2 regions of the Virgibacillus dakarensis genome follow, and region 2 is predicted to be linked to the other one. Evidence: riboswitches for the same ligand, from Rfam matches in the RefSeq annotation. Region 2 holds a riboswitch; the other holds the start of a gene.
What was found. A riboswitch is a leader RNA that binds a small molecule or an ion and turns the genes downstream of it on or off. The one in region 2 is predicted to bind lysine.
Positions count from the first base shown of each region.

Region 1: linked by a shared signal. The riboswitch ahead of CZ382_RS21270 (Na+/H+ antiporter NhaC family protein) and the one ahead of dapA (4-hydroxy-tetrahydrodipicolinate synthase) in region 2 are both predicted to bind lysine.

Region 1 covers NZ_LT732554.1:2,452,372-2,457,782, forward strand. Annotated here, with positions in the region: gene CZ382_RS21250 (bifunctional metallophosphatase/5'-nucleotidase) at 1-397, shown strand, start outside; gene CZ382_RS23560 (hypothetical protein) at 469-663, shown strand; gene CZ382_RS21255 (YunC family protein) at 727-1,029, shown strand; gene yunB (sporulation protein YunB) at 1,475-2,263, shown strand; lysine riboswitch at 2,308-2,484, shown strand; gene CZ382_RS21270 (Na+/H+ antiporter NhaC family protein) at 2,639-4,189, shown strand; gene CZ382_RS21275 (sodium-dependent transporter) at 4,369-5,411, shown strand, end outside.
Region 2 covers NZ_LT732553.1:283,216-288,626, reverse strand. Annotated here, with positions in the region: gene coaW (type II pantothenate kinase) at 250-1,053, shown strand; gene CZ382_RS01460 (aspartate/glutamate racemase family protein) at 1,167-1,859, opposite strand; gene dapA (4-hydroxy-tetrahydrodipicolinate synthase) at 2,083-2,970, opposite strand; lysine riboswitch at 3,092-3,273, opposite strand; gene CZ382_RS01450 (hypothetical protein) at 3,478-3,813, opposite strand; gene CZ382_RS24095 (hypothetical protein) at 3,815-4,189, opposite strand; gene CZ382_RS01445 (DUF6792 domain-containing protein) at 4,203-5,411, opposite strand, start outside.

The DNA of each region.
Region 1 (5,411 bases), on a different contig from region 2:
GATATGTCCACATCCGATTAATCCTTGTGTTGTGGAATTAACCGGAGATGAATTAACAGAAGTTGTCCGGGCATCGTTTACGAAGGATTTAATGGAGCTTAAGTTGAAGGGCTTCGGGTTTCGCGGAGAAGTAATTGGCCGTATGGTATTTTCCGGATTGGCGATTGCTACAACAGTCCTGACGGATGGGCGTGAGTCGGTAAAAAATGTATTCTTTCAAGGTGAACCGCTTGATCCGGATCGCATTTATTCAGTTGCTGTGGCCGATACATTTACATTTGGACGGTTACTCCCGGAAATAGCAAAATCCGAAACTAAACAATACTTTTTACCAGAATTCCTCCGCGATCTACTAGCCTATACATTGAGGAATGATTTTGATGGGAAAGCGGATTAGAATAGAGACACGAGCGGGGGCCCATCAGAATTGATCGAGGATTAGGCAAAATTGATCGAGCACAGGTAAAATTGATCGAGCCGGATGAAAAATCGACCGAGCAACGGGCGAAATCGATCGAGCGGTATAGAAAGTCGATCGAATTACGTGCGAAATCGATCGAGTGGGGGAAAGTCGATCGGGCAACAGCCAAAAGTCAATTGAGCAGTGTAGAAGGTCGATCGAGCAGCATGACAACAATCAATCACAATAAGAACCCCAAGTGACATTGTCCAAGCTCCTTGAATACATATGGTAGTGTAGGTCAAGGAGGAGGCATGAGCACGAGAATGATTACGGTGAATCCGCTCGAGGTTGACGGAATGTTCTTTACTGCTATTACGGTGGAACTTCCAAAAACAAATTTATTGATGATTACAAATGAAATTGGTTACATCATGTGTGGAGCTTTGGATGTGGATGTGCTGAATGAGGTACTAGCAGATCGTAACGTTATTGCGGGTCGCGCGGTTGGTGTTAAAACAATTGATGATTTGCTGCATGCACCACTCGAAAAAATTACTGATGCATCCAAGGCGTATGGCTGGGAACCTGGCATAATCGGGAGAGATGCATTATTAAACATATCGTAAAATGTCTTCCAGAGGGGAGGCATTTTTTAAACCCAAGAATTTAACATGTGGTAAGGGTCAACTTATGAGCATTAAACATCGGATCGAGCGCTAGGCATCAAATCCAAGGGTACGAACATCAAACCGAGTGAAGAAACTTTGCCCAAGCTAAACGCTGTGAACTGCTACCTGAAAATAGAGGCAACACGTTTGGAAAATTGCCCTCTTACATGGAAGATGCTGAAATTTCATGAAAAGTTGCTGAAGTTCGACAAAAAGTTCCTGAACCAAACCCGAAGGTTGCTAAACATACTGGAATACCGATGAACATAATCCCGCAAGAACCGTATGAAGTGGACTTTACGTCTGCTGTCAATATTACAGATTCAGCTTGTCAAAAATAATATAAAATGCCAAGTCTAACCCCCCTAAAACAAGCATAGATTGTTTTAGGGGGGTTTTCATATTGCTGCGACGACAACCATTTTTTCGAAAAAAACGAACACCACCTCCAGTGAAAAATATTGTGGTCATTACGATGATTTTATTCCTGTTGATGATCTGGTTTGCTATTTTTATTGTGAATAAAGGTATAGAACCGGCGTTAATGGATATTGCAAAATCAAAATCAAATGAATTTGCCACTCGTGGGATAAACGCGGCAGTTAGGTTTGCGGAGGGCTACGATTTTGAAGATGTATCTGAATTTACCAGGAACAATGAAGGGGAGATTACCTCCTGGAAAATTAATACTGCAGCTGTTAATGAAATAAATCGGTATGCTACAGACCGGGTGGAGGAATTTTTTCAATGGATGAATACTGGGGAAGTACCCGAGGATTCGAGCTTGGAGTTGGAGTATGGCAATACGATTGAAGAAATGCGTAAAGAAGATCCCACACTAGTGGAAATCCCGCTTGGCATGGTAACGGGGAATACGGTACTGGCCAATTTGGGTCCAAAAGTTCCTGTAAATATGGAGCTTATTGGAAATGTAAAAACCGATGTTGTTCATAAAGCGGAGGCGTTTGGGATAAATAGTGCGATGGTTAAAGTATTTATTCATGTAGAAGCGGAAGTCCGAGTTGTTATTCCATTTTCAACTGATGTAAGGGAAGTAAGTACGGATGTATATGTAGACTCTGGAGTAGTTAATCTGGGTGTTCCGGAGTTTTACGGTGAAGGTGGGAATAATGGTCCATCAATAGCTGTCCCTAAAGATGACCTTAACAAGGACTTGAAAGATAACGAATAATCCAGTATAATTTAATTATAATTAAATCATGAACCTTATCAGATCGGTGAGGTAGAGGTGCAAATGATAGGAGTAGCCAATCGGAGAATGACAACGATGATGATTGGCAAAAGGATTGTTTGCCGAAGTGTAATAAGGGTCAAGCTTATTATAGCTGGTATGTCTTTGAATAAGGGATGTACTGTCATGCATTGGACGCTGCATGGAGAACTACTGATCGAAATGGAGGATAACGTATACTTATAAACAATGGTAGGTTATTTTCTATCGTTGTTTTTTTGTGTTTTTGGCGGGATTAGTTCCATCACTAACAGTCTCCTCTTATTTTGCAGTCTTCTTCATGCACTTGATTAGAAAATAATGGAGGTAGACATGATGGAAGGAACAATTTATTCATTAATCCCAGCAGTACTCATGCTTGTATTAGTGTTGCTTACGAGAAAAGTTCTGCTTTCATTAGGAGCGGGAATTATTGTTGGGGCATTATTTATTCATGATTTTAATATTTTAGGATCATTAAACGAAATCTGGGAAACATTTTATACGATTTTTGTTAGCAATGGGAGGTTAAATACCGGAAATATACTGTTATTAAGTTTCTTATTATTTCTAGGTATTATGACGGCATTTATTACGGCATCAGGTGGCAGCCGGGAATTTGGAGACTGGATGATGAAGCGGGTCAAGACAAGAGTCGGAGCCCAGGTGATGACGGCAATTCTTGGAATTATTATTTTTATTGATGATTATTTTAATGCCTTAGCTGTTGGACAAATCGCCAGGCCGCTGACGGATAGGCATCGTGTCTCACGGGCAAAATTAGCCTACTTTATCGATTCAACATCCGCTCCCGTGACCGTGATTTCCCCAATATCCAGTTGGGGCGCATACATCATCGGTTTGCTGGGAAGTTTATTTGCGGCAAATGGGATCACAGATATCCAGCCGCTAGAAGCTTTTATAAAAATGATTCCGTATAATTTTTACGCAATCGGCGCATTGCTGCTCGTATTTCTTGTCGCTTGTATGAAAATTGACTTCGGGCCGATGTTGAAACATGAAAATCGCGCAATCGAAACGGGTGAAGTAGTAAATTCTAACGAAAAAGTACCAGGAGATTTGCAGGAAACGTTTAAACCCCATGAAAATGGCAAGGTGTATCACTTGATTGTACCCATCCTGGTGCTTGTTGTGGCAACGGTAACGGCGATGATTGTTACTGGATATCAAGATGGTGGAGATGCCAGTCTCCTGACGATTTTCGCAAATACAAATGTAAATGTATCACTTTTTACTGGTGGCCTGTTAGCGGTTTTGACTGCATTTATTTTTCATTTAAGCCAACGAAAGCCTAAAGCAAATGTCGGAAACATTATTTGGGAAGGAATCAAGGCAATGCTTCCGGCTATCTATATATTGCTACTGGCATGGATGATTGGTTCCATCATTAGTACATTGGAAACGGGAGACTATTTGGCACGATTAGTTAACGATGCATCCATCAATCCGGCATTGTTACCATTTCTATTTTTCATTATTGCCGGTTTTATGGCATTGGCTACCGGTACCTCCTGGGGAACATTCGGCATTATGCTGCCAATTGCTGCAGAGGTCACCGTTTTAACAGACGTGAATATGCTGCTTCCAACGCTTGCCGCAGTACTTGCAGGATCTGTGTTTGGCGATCACTGCTCACCAATTTCGGATACAACAATTTTATCCTCAACTGGTGCAGGTGTAAATCACATTGATCATGTTTTAACCCAATTGCCTTATGCGCTGCTGGTTGCTTTGGCCTCATGTGTAGGTTACTTAGTAATTGGATGGACGAATCAAATGGCACTAGCATTATGTGCTGCGCTTATTGTCCTGATTATCATTGGTTCCTTGATTCACTTTTTGGCAAAGACAAGGGTGAAAAACTAGGAAATTCCCCTATACACGATGTGTGTGGGGGAATTTTTATTCCTGTAAAATGATTTACTTTGACATAGTCAAAAAGTACCGGTATAATACAAGCATAAATATCAGAAAAAAGTAAAGATTTTTATTTCCTGTAATACATTTAAAATAGGGAAAGAAATCAGGTAAGAGGAGGTCAAAAAATGGAAAATCGTTCACAGTGGGGAACACGAGCAGGTTTTATCATGGCTGCTGTAGGGTCTGCAATCGGACTCGGGAATATTTGGCGTTTTCCATCGGTAGCGTATGAAAATGGTGGTGGAGCATTCTTTATCCCATATTTATTCGCACTGTTAACAGCAGGAATTCCGATATTAATCATGGAATTCACAATGGGGCATAAATATCGGGGGTCAGCGCCATTAACGTACAGTAAAATGAATAAAAAGTCGGAATTTATTGGCTGGTGGGCAGTAGCAGTTGCTTTTGTCATATCTACGTATTATTCCGTTATTATTGCTTGGGCAATATCCTTTTCGGTCTTTTCATTCAAGCTGAGCTGGGGAACCGACACAGAATCATTTCTGTTTAACGACTATCTGCATTTGGCAGACCCTGGACAGATCGGCGGTTTAGTACCAGGTGTATTGATTCCGTTGATTATTGTTTGGATACTTGTACTCGGAATTTTATTTAAAGGCGTTAAAAAAGGTATCGAAATTGCGAACCGAATATTTATTCCGGCATTGGTTATCATTTTCTTAATCATCGTTATTCGAGCAATTACATTACCTGGAGCAATTGACGGGTTAAATGCATTTTTTGAACCTGACTTTTCAAAAATTGCTGAGCCAGGAGTTTGGGTGGCTGCATATGGGCAAATATTCTTTAGCTTGTCAATTGCATTTGCGATCATGATTACGTACTCCAGTTATTTGCCGAAGAAATCGGATATTACGAACAATGCATTTATTACTGGCTTTGGTAACTCAAGCTTTGAATTGCTGGCAGGGATTGGCGTATTCTCCGTACTTGGATTTATGGCTGCCCAGCAAGGTGTTTCTGTAGATGAAGTTGTAGCTGGTGGTGTCGGATTAGCATTTGTTGTGTTTCCACAAATCATTAATCAGTTCCCGGCATTGAACGAATTGTTTGGCGTTTTATTCTTCCTTTCATTGGTACTCGCGGGATTAACCTCGTTAATGTCGATTACCGAGACATATGTCGCAGGACTGGTTGATAAATT
Region 2 (5,411 bases):
GGAGGATGGACTTCCTGCGCTTTTGTAAGCTTCCCTTTTTTAATAGGGTAAGTTCTTCTTAATCCTCAATAAAACGGGCAATTTCCTCTTCCTCTTCTGCGGTATATTCACTAAAATAACCTCAGCGATATCCTCTAGATTATTTACGGCTCCATTTTTAGGTTTATCAGTAACAGCTTTCTTCAACTGGGGTAACACGATCAATATGGTATAATATTTACAACTTACCTAACGAAAGGGGGAATCCCATTGAATGCAATTGGAGTCGATGCTGGTGGATCACTTGTTAAAATTAGTTACGAGGAAAAAGGAAAACTACATACAAAAACATATCCAGTCGAGGAAATTTTCGCCTGTATAAATTGGCTGCAGATACTATCCCCGGATGCCATCCTAAAATTGACCGGTGGGAAAAGTGCATTAATACAATCACTTGTAGAACAGAAAATTAAATTGGTTGATGAATTTCAGGCAACGGTTACAGGTACCCGTTATGTATTAAAGACGGAAAAACAGAGCACCCCTGACCAGTTCATTCAGGTACATATCGGAACTGGAACCTCCATTTTTTATGTAACGCCAGATTTCTATGAGCGCTTGTTAGGGACCGGGATCGGTGGTGGTACGTTCATAGGGTTAGGCAAACTAATATCCGGAAAAGAAAACTTTAACGAATTAAATGAACTGGCTGGACAGGGAAACAGTCACCAAAGTGATTTGTTAATTCGGGACATCTATGCCCCAAGCCCTTCCCCCTTGCTAGGAAGTCTAACTGCAAGTAACTTTGGTAAGGCAAACTTGAATAAAGACGCTGCCACGGCCGATCATATAGCGAGTTTAGTTAGAATGATTGGCGAAACATTGGTACTGCTTGCCACACAAACTGCCGCTGCGCATCAGCTGAAAAATATTGTCTTTACCGGTAGCACATTGGATGGTAACCAACCATTAAAAGAGCTCATAGCCAGTTTCCAGGATATACTGGATTTTAACCCAATATTTTTAGAAAAAGGTGCGTATGTTGGAGCGATAGGTGCATTGCTGGATCGATAGCAAGATCCACCTTGCAGTTATCTGAATGCTGATTATGGATCCGTACGGGCAATGATAAAATAAAAAAAGGTGGAAACAAACAATCGATCCTCTTCCTTTCATAACTCAGCAACTTAAAAAAGCTGCTCAATCATTTTATCAACATGGATCTCAGTCGTATTCAACAATGCCAAATCTGTATCATCCTCGTTTATAATCATCGGCAATTCTGTACATCCCAAAATAAGACCATCCAGATTTTCTTTCTCGGCCATGTCATGGACAATCTTCAGAAAATCTTGTTTCGTTTGCGGATCAACAATTCCGTTTTCCAATTCATCCACAATTTTTTGGTGCAAGTATTGCTGTACGTCTTCATCCGGTACAAAAATATCCTTTTTTCCGGTTATAAAAGGCTTCTTGAAAAAGTCATTCTCCATGGTGAATTTTGTGCCTAAGAGTCCCAATCGTTTTAATCCTAGTTCTTCTGCTTTTTCATATGTAGCTTCAACAATGCTGATCATGGGCACACCGACTTTTTCCCGGACCTGATCAAACACAATGTGCGGCGTGTTTGCGGAAATGATAATGAAATCGGCGCCGATGGATTCCAGTTTTTGTGCGGCTTCTCCTACATAATTAACTAGGGCATCCAGTTTCCCTTCTGAAATAAAGCGAAAAATGTTATACATATTAATACTATTAATGAATAACTCCGGAAGCTTTTGCTTGCTGTTCACCTTTTCCTGGTATTTTTTTATAAATGATTGATAGTAATCGACTGTCGATTCTGGTCCTAATCCCCCGATAATGCCTGCGTGTTTCATTCGATCCCATCCTTTCTTTATAATCCAAATGTGAATTGAAAAGAGAGAAAAAAGTATGCTCCTCTTTATATTATCATGCTTTGCCGTTGTTTGTAGTAGAATGATACCGTTATTTTTCTAACCCCAACAACACTTCCGTCTGCTAGGGTACTTAATTTCAATTGGCAGCTTTAAGCAAAAACCCCCGCTTGGCAATCCAATCGAGGGTTAACAAATTTTCAGCTTATACGATCGCTTTCCTTTCGTTTACCGGAAGAACTTGCTGCAGTTCGTACATTTCCTGCTCATTCAACGGTACCATTGGCAAGCGAACACCACCGACCGGTATACCTGCCAAATTCAAAGCTGCTTTCACAGGGGACGGACTCGGTGCCCTGAACAGGGCATTCATAATTGGTAAAAGTTCACGGTGCATGGCCGCGGATTTTTGGACATAACCCTGCCTATAATAATAGACCATTTCCTGCATTTCATTCCCGATAATATGTGAGGCAACGGAAACAACCCCTTTTCCACCAATAGCTAAAATTGGTAACGTCATGCCATCGTCACCACTATATAAGCTAAAATCATCCGCTGTTTCGCGAATGATTGCTGCACTTTCATTTAAATTACCACTTGCATCTTTGATCGCAACAATATTATCAATCTTGGATAGCGTTACAACAGTTTCCACTGACATATTTACAACGCTGCGTCCAGGAATATTGTACAGCATAATTGGTAATGTCGTTTCTTGAGCAATCGCCTGAAAATGCTGGACTAATCCTTCCTGTGATGGTTTATTATAATATGGCGCAACAAGCATGATTCCATCGACACCGACCTTTTCCGCTTCCTTGGTTAAGGCGATCGATTCGTATGTGTTGTTTGACCCGGTTCCAGCTATAACAGGAACCCTGCCACCAGCAGCTTTAACCACACATGTAAAGAGGTTTAGCTTTTCCTCTTTTGTCAAAGTTGGCGATTCTCCAGTTGTTCCAGCGACAACTAATCCATCAGATCCATTGGCAATTAAATGCTCGACTAACATACTTGTTGCTTCCAAATCAACCTCACCATTCGCTTCAAATGATGTTACCATTGCTGTTAATACTTGACCGAAATCCATTACGTCACACCCTTTGTCATGTTTTTAAATGATAGAGGTGATCAGGGCAATCGGACATAAACGCAAAAAAGCAGCAACGAAGGCTTCGCTGCTGCAGAATGTAATTACATTTAAAATTTCTGCGTAAGATAGCCCTCCATATAGTTAACCTATATGACAGTCCTGTATTTATTCAATAGCAGAACCAGCTTCCAGAGCATGAGACCCTGTCTGCTTCGGCAAATTCCCCTTTCCACAACAGTCACCGGATTTCCCATGATCCTCGCATTGCGTACTAATGGTTTTTGCGCCTCTATCCTTAAATCAAAAAAATTTGAAATAAGAAAAGTATTTAATTATCCCAACTGTATCAAATAATATGTAGTCAGGCAATAGGTTTTGTGAAAATTTTTATTTTGGGTGGTGGGATAGCCGATGGGAAAACTAATAGCATTTTTACCAAGCATCTTTTGTTATTGTTCCATCATCAACCTTACAGTCAGTTAATACCAATGAATATATATAAAATCAAATATTGTCCCTATACTTTATCGTCAGCAGCTGTGTCTTCATATCCTCCACTTGTTCGTTCAAATTGGTCACGGTTTTATTGATTTGCTGATCGACGTCTTCTAGCAAATTCTGATTGTGACTCTTAAATTTCTTTGTTTTTTCTAGCATCGCTTCAACGATTTCCCCTTTTTGGTCTTCATTAACAATGATGGAATCGACTAAATTGAAAAAAGCTTTATCATAGTCGTTGATCCTGTTAGTATGTTTCTTAAGGATTCCCTTCTTATCGGAAAGGTCTTCACTGTCTAGTATTTTTTCGGTAACGGTAATTGCATGCTCATCACCTTTCATTTTAAAGCCCTCCAACAACATCAAATAAATTTGCTATCTTTTCTTCTTCCTCAAATAAATCTTCTATTGCCGTTCGATAGTTTTCGAGATGGGTATATCCTTTTTCTACACTTTCATTTAAACTGTTTATCCTTTCCTCAATGACTGCATGATCGAATGGAAAAAACACTTCATGAACATTGATACCAATGATTGATTTATCCAGACGTGTAAAATAAACATGTTTTTTGAGAAGATATGTATAGGTGCGGGGATTTGATTCCATATCAAATATTTTGTTCATGACAGTAGTCCTTTTTTCTTTGTAGCATTGAACAATTTCCCTTTTAATTGCCGTTTGCAACATCTTAATCTCTGATGATTTATCCTCCAGCAACCCTTTTCCCTCATCATACATACGTAACGCAGCTGAAATATTTACCTTTATTCCTTTTTTCCCGCTGGTAGTGGTAAGGATCATATCCATCCCCAAATAAGATTTGTTTCCCTCCCCCAGTGCCTTTAGGGGTTCCTGGGATTTGATGGCCGCTTTTAATCATTGCTAATAGTTCTCGAAATTCCTTTTTGTCAAGTTTATCCAAACTTCCTTGGATTGCTTCCGCTTGTTCCTTTATTTTCAAATAAGTACCAATATCCCCACCAAGCTGTGCAGAAAAGTTGTGCAGATCGCGTATATCTACCAATGTTGAAATAGATTTTTGCATCCCATCCAGCTCTTTCTGAATGTTGGTAAGTTCGGTGACGATTAAATCCTTTTGATCAACACTGATATATCCGGCATCTACAAATCGCTGAAAGATTATATCAGCATTCGTTGTAACCGTTTTTACCTGAGCGAGCAATCCGGGAAGCTTATCGTTTACATCGCGAATCATCGTATCAATCTCGGACTGGTTTGTCGCATATACCTTTGCCACACTCCAAATTCCATCAAATTGGTTAACGACACCCATGTTTACGCCCAACAAATCCTGAATAGCAGCATTTGTCCCGCCATTTTGGGAGGAGACAGTGTATTGAATAGCAAGCTCCTGCAGATCCTTCACTACATCATCCGGAATATCATCCATGATGGAACGCAAACCTGGATAGTCTGGAATAGTATCAATAGGTCTCACATCACCAAGAGTGAAGAATCCGCGTACACCGCTGACGGCGTATAGTGGGTCATCCTCTGAAATAATTTGGTGGATGTTTTTGGCTTTGTCTTTGTAAAAGTCTTCAGCGAATGTGCGTAATTTATCTGGGTCGATGTCATAAATAGCGTCCGGATCTGTTTTGGAGATCGAAAATTCCCTATTTACAGCTTCTTCAAATCTAAAATCGGCATTATAGATCTGATAATAATTCGTCTGTGCACCATTTACACTATACACCTCATCGAATGTATCGTATAATAAATGGGCTGTTGTATTATTATTATGTGCTAATGAATGTGATAAACCAATAATAGGTGTGGAATTTTCATCTTTTTTTCCATTTTCAACTTCGTGAATATTAAAATGGTTCTTGACATCTTTTACAAATTCAGCCGCATCTTCTGCCTGACTAACATTTTGCCCTGCTAACATTGCTTCCAAATTATATTCCCAATCCTC